DNA from 3 places in the Achromobacter sp. GQ309 genome. Region 3 is predicted to be linked to each of the others. Evidence: predicted binding sites of a transcription regulator. Region 3 holds the regulator's gene; each other region holds the start of a gene.

The links. Region 3 encodes HrcA, which represses chaperone genes, less so after heat shock. Its sites were predicted from a motif close to TTAGCACTCNNNNNNNNNGAGTGCTAA; they were not measured.
Region 1: rpoH (RNA polymerase sigma factor RpoH) is a predicted target of HrcA. The motif match lies at 1,889-1,915, and genes of this name have one in related genera.
Region 2: groES (co-chaperone GroES) is a predicted target of HrcA. The motif match lies at 1,645-1,671, and genes of this name have one in related genera.

Annotation. Positions count from the first base shown of each region.
Region 1 covers NZ_JCAXDP010000004.1:98,281-101,558, reverse strand. Annotated here, with positions in the region: gene cpdA (3',5'-cyclic-AMP phosphodiesterase) at 1-603, shown strand, start outside; gene rpoH (RNA polymerase sigma factor RpoH) at 961-1,845, opposite strand; gene AC6CIE_RS13840 (hypothetical protein) at 1,986-2,675, opposite strand; gene fghA (S-formylglutathione hydrolase) at 2,773-3,278, opposite strand, start outside.
Region 2 covers NZ_JCAXDP010000005.1:5,974-9,251, reverse strand. Annotated here, with positions in the region: gene AC6CIE_RS16365 (NAD-dependent succinate-semialdehyde dehydrogenase) at 1-145, shown strand, start outside; gene AC6CIE_RS16360 (aspartate aminotransferase family protein) at 206-1,492, shown strand; gene groES (co-chaperone GroES) at 1,723-2,010, shown strand; gene groL (chaperonin GroEL) at 2,050-3,278, shown strand, end outside.
Region 3 covers NZ_JCAXDP010000003.1:107,021-110,298, reverse strand. Annotated here, with positions in the region: gene AC6CIE_RS09925 (hypothetical protein) at 39-275, opposite strand; gene hemH (ferrochelatase) at 265-1,380, opposite strand; gene hrcA (heat-inducible transcriptional repressor HrcA) at 1,426-2,430, opposite strand; gene AC6CIE_RS09910 (NAD kinase) at 2,572-3,278, shown strand, end outside.

The sequences.
Region 1 (3,278 bases), on a different contig from region 3:
ATCCTTTCCGAATCGGCCGCGCTGGATCGTGCAACGATCCGTTGCCTGCCGGGCAATCACGATCAACCGTCCGTCCTGCGCCAGGAATTGTCCGACTGGTCGATGCCCGTGACGGACGTGGGCGCATGGCGCGTCGTCACGCTGGACACGACGGTGCCCGGCTCGAACGCCGGCCATCTGTGCAACAGTGAACTCGACATGCTGGAAGCGGCGCTGGCCCAGGCGCCCAACCGCCACACGCTGGTGGCGATGCACCACAACCCGATGCAGATCGACAGCCACTGGCATGACTCGATGATGATCGACAACCCGCAGGCGCTCTTCAAGCTGCTGGCACGGTTTCCGCAGGTGCGCGTGCTGCTGTGCGGCCATGTGCACCACGAGTTCGACCGCCGCCGCCACAACCTGCGCATGCTGGCCACGCCGTCCACATGCTTTCAGTTCAGCATCCGCGACGGCAAGCACATCGTCGACAACATGGCGCCGGGTTACCGGTGGATCAAGCTTTATCAGGATGGATCGATGGCGACCGGCGTGCGCCGCGTGCAGGACGCGCTGTGGCACTCCGCGCTGCAACCGCCAGACAGCGCGCGCGCGGCTTGACCTATCCGAGGACGGCGTCGAAACAGGCGCCGTTTTTATGGGCGCTGCGTTCCGAGCGCGCATAAAAAACGGGGCACCGATATGCTAGGTGCCCCGCAAGCATCCGTCTCATAGGGGAGGGGAAAGAGGAGAAGCCGAGACGGATGACAAGACTGCTAACCGAAGTTCGCGGTCTACATGAAGTTAGGCGGCGCCTTCCTCATTAAGTTTCTGCGAACGCAGAAAATTTGCCCCCGAATTTGTATCAATTTATTGGCCGTCCTATTGTCATCGGCCGGCTGCTGAAAGCGGCGCGCAATGTCAGGCGCCAAAGAAAAAGGCCGCAATGTGCGGCCTTTTTCATGCGCGGGACAGCCATCACGAGGCGAGGTTGCCGCGCATCTTCTTGAGCGCCGCCGCTTCGATCTGGCGAATGCGTTCGGCCGACACGCCGAACTCTTGCGCAAGCTCGTGCAGGGTGGCGCCGCCGTCGTCCTGCAGCCAGCGGGCTTCGACGATGCGGCGCGAGCGCGGATCCAGCGCTTCAAGCGCGGTGGTCAGGCCGGCGCTTTGCAGGTGATCGCGCGCAGCGCGCTCCAGCACGCGCGTGGGTTCCTGGCGGCCTTCGTCGGACAGGTAGGCGATCGGCGCGTAGCTGTCGTCGTCGTCGTCCTGGTTTTCCAGCGACATGTCGCGGCCAGACATGCGGACTTCCATTTCGCTCACGTCTTCGTTGCGCACGTTCAGCTCGCGAGCGATGTGGTCGACCTGTTCGGGATCCAGGGTCTGGCCGTCGGGACGCATGCTGCGCAGATTGAAGAACAGTTTGCGCTGCGCCTTAGTCGTGGCCACCTTGACCAGCCGCCAGTTGCGGATGATGTATTCGTGGATTTCGGCCTTGATCCAGTGAACCGCGAAGGACACCAGGCGCACACCGCGCTCGGGGTCGAAACGCTTGACGGCCTTCATGAGGCCGACATTGCCTTCCTGGATGAGGTCGGCGTGGGGCAGGCCGTAACCCAGATACTGACGGGCCACAGACACCACAAGACGCAGGTGCGAAAGAATCAGCTCGCGGGCGGCGCCCAGATCTTCCTGGTCGCGCAGGCGACGGCCGAGTTCCGTTTCGCGATCCGCGGACAACACCGGCAGGCGGTTGACCGCGGAAATATAAGCGTCGATCGTACCGAGAGCGCCCGGATTGGCGATGGCCAACGCCAGAGCGTTGCCGGAGGCGGTCAACGAGGTACTGGGTTGCTTCATAGCGGGGGTCTCCGGATGGCGAGAAAACGACATGAATTCGATGTTAGCACTCAAGTAATAGGAGTGCTAATTCGACTGTTGCGACGCGTCAAAGTTTCATTTCCGCGACGCGTCCCCGTTTATTCGAGAGCCGGGGCGGTTCACCACCCGAGGCGCTTCAGCCCTTCGGCGGTGGCTTCGCCGTCCGGACGGATGAAGAGCGCGCCGCGCGGGTCCATGAAGACCTGGTAACGGGCCCCGTCGAACAGGGGCATGTAGGCGCCGCTGCCAAATTGGACATCGACAAAGGGGAACCAGTTCGGAAAACTTTTCTTCAGGGATCCGAGGTCCGGCGCGGGCCAGTCGTCCAGGGGATGCACCGAACGCGTGGCCGTCGCTTCGCGGGCGGCATCGCTGTAGCGGCCCGACAGGCGCTCCAGCCGATACAGGGGCGGCACGCCGGCCATGAGCGCCGGCAGTTTCCAGCGCACGACCCGGGCGTCGATCTGCCACTGGTCGCCGTAAAGTACATATTGCTTGTCGCCGATGCCCGGGGCATTGGCATTAACCTGGAACTGACCCTCGGCCTGTTGGCGGATGTCGATGCGGGCGACCGGCTGGTCGGTAGTCAGCCGAACGAACTGCACCAGCGACAGCGCGAGCAGGCCCGATACGCATCCCAGGCACACCAGCAGCAGGCCGCACGCGCGGCGCACCGGCCGGAACTGGAACATGCGGCGTCCGCGTTCGTCGCGGGGACCACCCCTGCCCAGCAGCATGACGATGCCGGGCAACAGGACGATGACGGCGCCCAGCAGGATCCAGGCGAAGGGAGCAATTCCGTTGATCAAATCAGGCGTTCCTATTCAAGCCGCCGCGTCGTACAGCGCGGCGGGCGCAGGAAGCCGCCACCCGCCGCGGCAGGCTTCCCAGTATAGAAGCGCGTCTTCAGGCGACCGGTTTTCCAAGCCGTTCGACGTGAAACCGGATGTGATCCTCGATGAACGTCGAGATGAAGTAATAGCCGTGGTCGTAGCCGGCTTGGCGACGCAAGGTGAGCGGCTGTCCGGCGGCGGCGCAGGCCGCCTCGAATACCTCGGGATACAACTGTTCAGCCAGAAACTGGTCGGCTTCGCCCTGGTCGATGAGGATGCCGCCGGGGAAGGGCTGCTGCAGTCCGCGCATCAGGGCGGACGCATCGTAGGCCGCCCAGTCTTCGGATTGCGCGCCCAGGTAAGCGCCGAACGCCTTTTTGCCCCACGGGCATTGGCTGGGCGCCGCGATCGGTGCAAACGCCGACACCGAACGGAACTTGCCGGGATTGCGCAGCGCCAGCACCAGCGCGCCGTGGCCGCCCATGGAGTGCCCGAAGATGCCGGTTCGCGAGGCATCCCCCGGCAGTGCGCCGCCGGTGACGATGCCGTGCAGTTCCTGCGTGACGTAGCTGTACATGC
Region 2 (3,278 bases), on a different contig from region 3:
TGTCGGCATCAACGAAGGTGCGGTCGCCGCCGAAGCTGCCCCGTTCGGCGGGGTTAAAGACTCGGGCTATGGCCGCGAAGGGTCGCGTCACGGCCTGGATGAGTACATGCACATCAAGTATGTCTGCCAGGGTCAGCTCGATTGACACGCTTCCCTGCCTAAAGCCTGAACAGCCCTCATCTCTAATTTTCAAGGTATCAAAGTCATGCCACGCGGAAATCAATCCCACGTCGACGCGCGCACACAGAGTGTTCCTCACGGCGTCGTCACCGCTCATCCCATCTTCATCGACAAGGCCAAAGGCTCCCTGGTCTGGGATGTCGAAGGCCGACGGTACATCGACTTCGTAGGCGGAATCGGCGTGCTCAACGTCGGACATAATCATCCCAAGGTGGTCGAGGCCGTGCGCGGACAGCTGGAACGCGTCTCGCACGCCGCATTCCAAGTCGCGGGCTACGACGTGTACGTTGATCTTGCAGCCCGGCTGAACAAATTGGTGGGCGGCGATGAGGCCTACAAAACCCTGCTGGTGACCACAGGCGCGGAAGCGGTGGAAAACGCCGTGAAGATTGCTCGCGCCTACCGCAACGTGCCGGGCATCATCGCGTTCCGGGGCGGCTTTCATGGGCGAACGCTTCTGGGATCCACGCTGACCGGATTCAGCGCGCCTTATAAGCAGAATTTCGGGCCGTTTGCGGGCGAGGTGTATCACACGGCTTATCCCGATCCGTACCGTGGCGTGTCCAGCCAGGACGCCCTCCGGGCACTGGACAATCTCTTCGCGACGCAAATCCTGCCGGAACGCGTCGCAGCCATCATTCTTGAACCGGTCCAGGGCGACGGCGGATTTTTGCCTGCCGGCGCCGAATTCCTGAAAGCGCTTCGTGCCCTCACCACGAAGCACGGCATTGTGCTCATCGTGGATGAAATACAAGCCGGGTTCGGGCGTACCGGCACGATGTTTGGCTTCCAAACTGCAGGAATCCAACCCGACCTGGTGACCGTTGCGAAAAGCCTCGCCGGGGGCTTGCCTCTTGCCGGTGTCGTGGGGCGCGCAGAGATCATGGACGCGCCTGCGCCAGGCGGCCTCGGCGGCACGTACGCAGGCAATCCCCTTGGTTGCGCGGCAGCCCTCGCGGTCCTTGACGTCTTTGAGGAAGAGGACCTGCTTGCACGAGGTCGCGAACTCGGCGCATCACTGCGCGCTGGCCTGGATTCCATGGCTGCCGAGTTCCCCGAAATTGGCACCGTGCGCGGCGAGGGCGCCATGCTCGCGCTGGAATTCGTGATGGACGGCGATCCTTTCCGGCCGGATGCTGCGTTCGCTCAAGCGGTGATCGATCGATGCCGCGAAGGGGGGCTGCTCGTCATCAAGTGTGGGGTGGAGCGCAACAATGTACGTTTGCTGGCCCCCCTGAATACCCCACCCGAACTGGCACGAGAAGCGCTACAGATTTTGCGCGACGCCATCGTTAAAGCTCGCAGAAAGTAGGCCAACCTTGCACAAAACGGGGCGTTCGGCGGTGTCTACCGCCGGCGCCCCGTTTTTTATCTGATCACCAAGACGCCGGGATCCCTGCCCTGGCGCCCAAATATGTAACAGCGCCCCGCCCCCCCTTGAACCTCAGAACATCATCCCTATAATTAGCACTCGACTCCGGTGAGTGCTAACGCCTCCCGGGCAACCGACCACCTCTTTCATTTAGTTAACAGGAGTTCCTCATGGCCTTGCGTCCCCTGGGCGATCGCGTGATCGTCAAACGCCTCGAAAACGAGCGCAAGACTGCCTCGGGCATCGTCATCCCCGACAGCGCCGCTGAAAAGCCCGACCAGGGTGAAGTCGTGGCCGTCGGCCCCGGCAAGAAGACCGAAGACGGCAAGATCCTGCCGGTCGACCTGAAGGCTGGTGACAAGGTTCTGTTCGGCAAGTACGCCGGCCAGTCCGTGAAGGTTGATGGCGAAGAACTGCTCGTCATCCGCGAGGACGAAATCCTCGCCGTGGTTCAGTAAATCTCCCGCCTCAAACGAATTTTCGAAGGAAGCTAAGAAATGGCTGCCAAGCAAGTATTGTTCGGTGATGACGCTCGTGTGCGCATCGTCCGTGGCGTGAACGTTCTCGCCAACGCTGTCAAGACCACCCTGGGCCCCAAGGGTCGCAACGTCGTGCTGGAGCGCTCGTTCGGCGCCCCGACCGTGACCAAGGACGGCGTGTCCGTCGCCAAGGAAATCGAACTGAAGGACAAGTTCGAAAACATCGGCGCCCAACTCGTCAAGGACGTCGCGTCCAAGACCTCCGACAACGCCGGTGACGGCACCACGACCGCCACCGTGCTGGCCCAGGCCATCGTTCAGGAAGGCCTGAAGTACGTTGCTGCCGGTTTCAACCCGATCGACCTGAAGCGCGGCATCGACAAGGCTGTCGCCGCCGCCGTCGCTGAACTGCAAAAGCAATCCAAGCCGGTCACGACCAGCAAGGAAATCGCCCAAGTCGGTTCCATCTCGGCCAACAGCGACACCTCCATCGGCCAGATCATCGCTGACGCGATGGACAAGGTCGGCAAGGAAGGCGTCATCACCGTCGAAGACGGCAAGTCGCTGGAAAACGAGCTGGACGTCGTCGAAGGCATGCAATTCGACCGCGGCTACCTGTCGCCCTACTTCATCAACAACCCGGACAAGCAAGTTGCCGTCCTGGACGACCCGTTCGTCCTGATCTTCGACAAGAAGATCAGCAACATCCGCGACCTGCTGCCCGTGCTGGAACAAGTTGCCAAGTCGAGCCGTCCCCTGCTGATCATCGCGGAAGACGTCGAAGGCGAAGCGCTGGCCACCCTGGTTGTGAACAACATCCGTGGCATCCTGAAGACCACCGCCGTCAAGGCCCCGGGCTTCGGCGACCGCCGCAAGGCCATGCTGGAAGACATCGCCATCCTGACGGGCGGCACGGTGATCTCCGAAGAAACCGGCATGTCGCTGGAAAAGGCCGGTCTGGCTGAACTGGGCCAAGCCAAGCGCATCGAAGTGGGCAAGGAAAACACCACGATCATCGACGGCGCTGGCGACAGCAAGTCCATCGAAGCCCGCGTCAAGCAAGTGCGCGTGCAGATCGAAGAAGCCACGTCCGACTACGACCGTGAAAAGCTGCAAGAACGCGTGGCCAAGCTGGCCGGCGGTGTTGCCGTGATTCGCGTTGGCGCTGCCACCGAAGTCGAAATGAAGGAAAAGAAGGCTCGCGTCGAAGACGCCCTGCACGCCACCCGCGCTGCAGTGGAAGAAGG
Region 3 (3,278 bases):
GGACCCGGCGCGGCGGCCGGGCGCCTGGCGGCGGTTTCCTACTTTTTGCTTGGCTGCGCGGGAGCGACGGGGTCGCTGGCGGGGAAGCTTTCCTTCAGTGCGCGGTCCACCCGCTTGTCGTCCGCGTCCGGATCCGAAGGGATCGCGACGGGGTCGCTGGCCGGGAAGGTGTCGGCCAGGGCCTCGTCCAGGTCGTGTTCGACGCGGTCTTCGTCGACGGGAGTGCTGACTTTGCCCTTCTTGACCGATTCGCCAGTCTTGGGATCATGGTGCATGCGCCTTCTCCTTCAAGTCCGTGGTGTCTGGAATCCACCCCTGCAAGTATCGTTCCACCAGCCCAGACAACCCCGCGATCCAGGTCGGATCGTCGTTGATGGCGGGAATGTAACGGAACTGCTTGCCACCGGCCTCGAGAAAGGCGTCGCGGCATTCCAGGCTGATTTCTTCCAGGGTTTCGAGACAGTCTGCCACAAATCCCGGGCACACCACATCGACCTCGGTGACGCCCGATGCGGCTAGTGCCTTGAGGGTCGGTTCGGTGTAGGGCTCCAGCCAGCGGGCGGTGCCGAACCGGCTCTGGAAGGTCACTTCGATCTGGTCGCGGGGCAGCGAAAGTCGCTGGGCCAGGAGCCGGGCCGTCTCCATGCAGTCGCGGTAATACGGGTCGCCCAGCTCGATGGAGTAGCGCGGCAGGCCATGAAAGCTCATGACCAGCTTCTGAGGCTTGCCGTGTTCGCTCCAGTACCGTTCGATGCGCGCGGCGAGCGGGTCCAGGTAGGCGGGGTCGTCGTGGAACCGCTTGATGAAGCGCATTTCCGGCTGATCGCGCAGCTTGCCCATGTAGCGGGTAACCGCGTCGACGACGGTGGCGGTGGTGCTGGCGGCGTACTGCGGATACAGCGGCACGGTCAGGATGCGCTCGCAGCCCTGCTTGCGCAGGTTGGAGATGGCGTGGGGGATGGAGGGATTGCCATAGCGCATGCCCAGTTCGACTGCGGCATCCACCCCGGCCGCCTGCAGGGCGGCGCGCACGCCGTCGGTCTGCCGCTGGCTGTAGACCATCAGGGGCGAGCCTTCCTTCATCCAGATGCCGCCATAGCGGGGCTCGAGGCGCTTGGGGCGGCGCACGAGCACGATGCCGTGCAGGATGGGCTTCCAGAGGTAGCGCGGGATCTCGATGACGCGGGGGTCGGACAGGAATTCGCCCAGGTACTTGCGGATGTCCTTGGCCGTCGGCGTGTCGGGCGTGCCCAGGTTCACCAGCAGCACGCCGACCTTGCCAGGCACGCGCGGCGGCGGATCTTCGTTGAAGGGGTCTTCTTGCTCGGGTTCAGGAAGGTAGCGCTCAGGCCAGAGATACTTGAACAGGCGAAGAAACACAAAAACTCCCCTTCCTCCACAAGGAGGATGTAGCTTTGAATGGAACTACTGGTTGTGGCTGAGGGCGTTGGACAGCAGGCGCGCCGTGATGTCCACGATGGGTATGACGCGCTCGTAGGCCATGCGGGTCGGACCGATGACGCCCAGCGTGCCCACCACCTTGCCATCCACGCCATACGGCGCGGTGATGACGGAAACGTCTTCCAGGGGCACCAGTTGCGAATCGCCACCGATGTAGATCTGCACGCCCTGCGCCCGGCTGGAGACATCCAGCAACTGCAGCAGGTCGGTCTTTTTCTCGAACAACGAAAACATCTTGCGCAGCCGGTCCATGTCGGACGCGATGTCGGTCACGTCCAGCAGCTTTCGCTCGCCGGAAATGACCACGGCGTCGCCGTCCTCGGCAGCTTCGGCACTGGCCTCGACGGCGGCCTGCATGAGGCGCGAGATGTCTTCGCGCAACTGGGCCAGCTCGGTCGAAAGCGTCTGCCGCACGGCATTGAACGACTTGCCGGCGAAGTGCATGTTGAAGAAGTTGCCGGCCTCCAGCAGTTCGGATTCGGCGTAATCCCGCTGGACGAAGAGAATGCGGTTCTGGACGTCGCCATCGGGCGTCACGATGATCAACAGGACGCGCTTGTCGGACAGGCGGATGAATTCGATCTGGCGGAACACCTGGGCCCGCTTGGGCGTGAGCACCACGCCCGCGAATTGCGTCAGATTCGACAGCAACGCGGCGGCCGCGTTGACGGCGCGAGTGGGTTCGGCGGCAGAGAGCATTTCGCCCATGTTGTGCGGCTGAAGCTGGTACGACTGTACCGACAGCAGCGAATCGACGAACATGCGGTATCCGCGCGGCGTGGGTACACGGCCGGCGGAAGTATGCGGGCTATGGATCAGCCCCAGCTCTTCCAGGTCCGCCATGACGTTGCGGATGGTGGCTGGGGACAAGTCGAAGACTTTAGATAGCGTCCGCGAGCCGACTGGCTGCCCATCGGCGATGTAGCGTTCTATCAACGCTTTCAGTAATGCGCGTGCGCGGTCATCCATAGCGGCTATTTTAGGGAATCTTTTTCGGTTGGGGCGATTTTTGTCCCGCAACCCGATATACGGCCCCATATAATCGGCTAATCGGCCCATTCTGGGTACATTCAGCTTTACGGTTTTGCCCTTTTTCATTTGTACGCAGCCATGCACTTTCCCACCGTCGCCCTGATCGGCAGATACCAGGACACCGGCCTGGACACACCGCTGAGAGCCCTTGCGCACGCGCTGACGCAAGCGGGCCGGCATGTGTTGATCGACGCGGACACGGCGCGCAATACCGGGCTGACCGAATATCCCATCGCCACGCTCGAGGAAATCGGCAAGACCGCCTCGCTGGCCGTGGTCATGGGCGGCGACGGCACCGTGCTGGGCGCCAGCCGCCATCTCGCGCCCTACGGCATGCCGCTGGTCGGCATCAACCACGGGCGCCTGGGCTTCATCACCGACATCGCCTTGCAGGACGCGCACGCAGCGCTTGCCCGGGTGCTCGAGGGCAGCTTCCAGATCGAAGACCGCATGCTGCTCGAAGGCAGCGTATGGCGCGGTGATCAAAAGATGTACTCCGCCTCGGCGCTGAACGACGTGGTCCTGAACCGTGCGGGACGCGGCGGCATGATCGAGGTCCGGGTCGAACTGGACGGCGCCTTCATGTATACCCAGCGTGCCGACGGCCTGATCATCGCCACGCCCACAGGGTCCACCGCCTATGCGCTGTCGGCCAACGGCCCCATTCTGCATCCGGGCATGAACGCCATGGTGCTGGTGCCGGTGGCGCCGCAAACGCTGTCGAACCGCCCCATCGTCATCCCGGACACCGGTGTGCTCAACATGACGCTCACTGCCATGGGCCG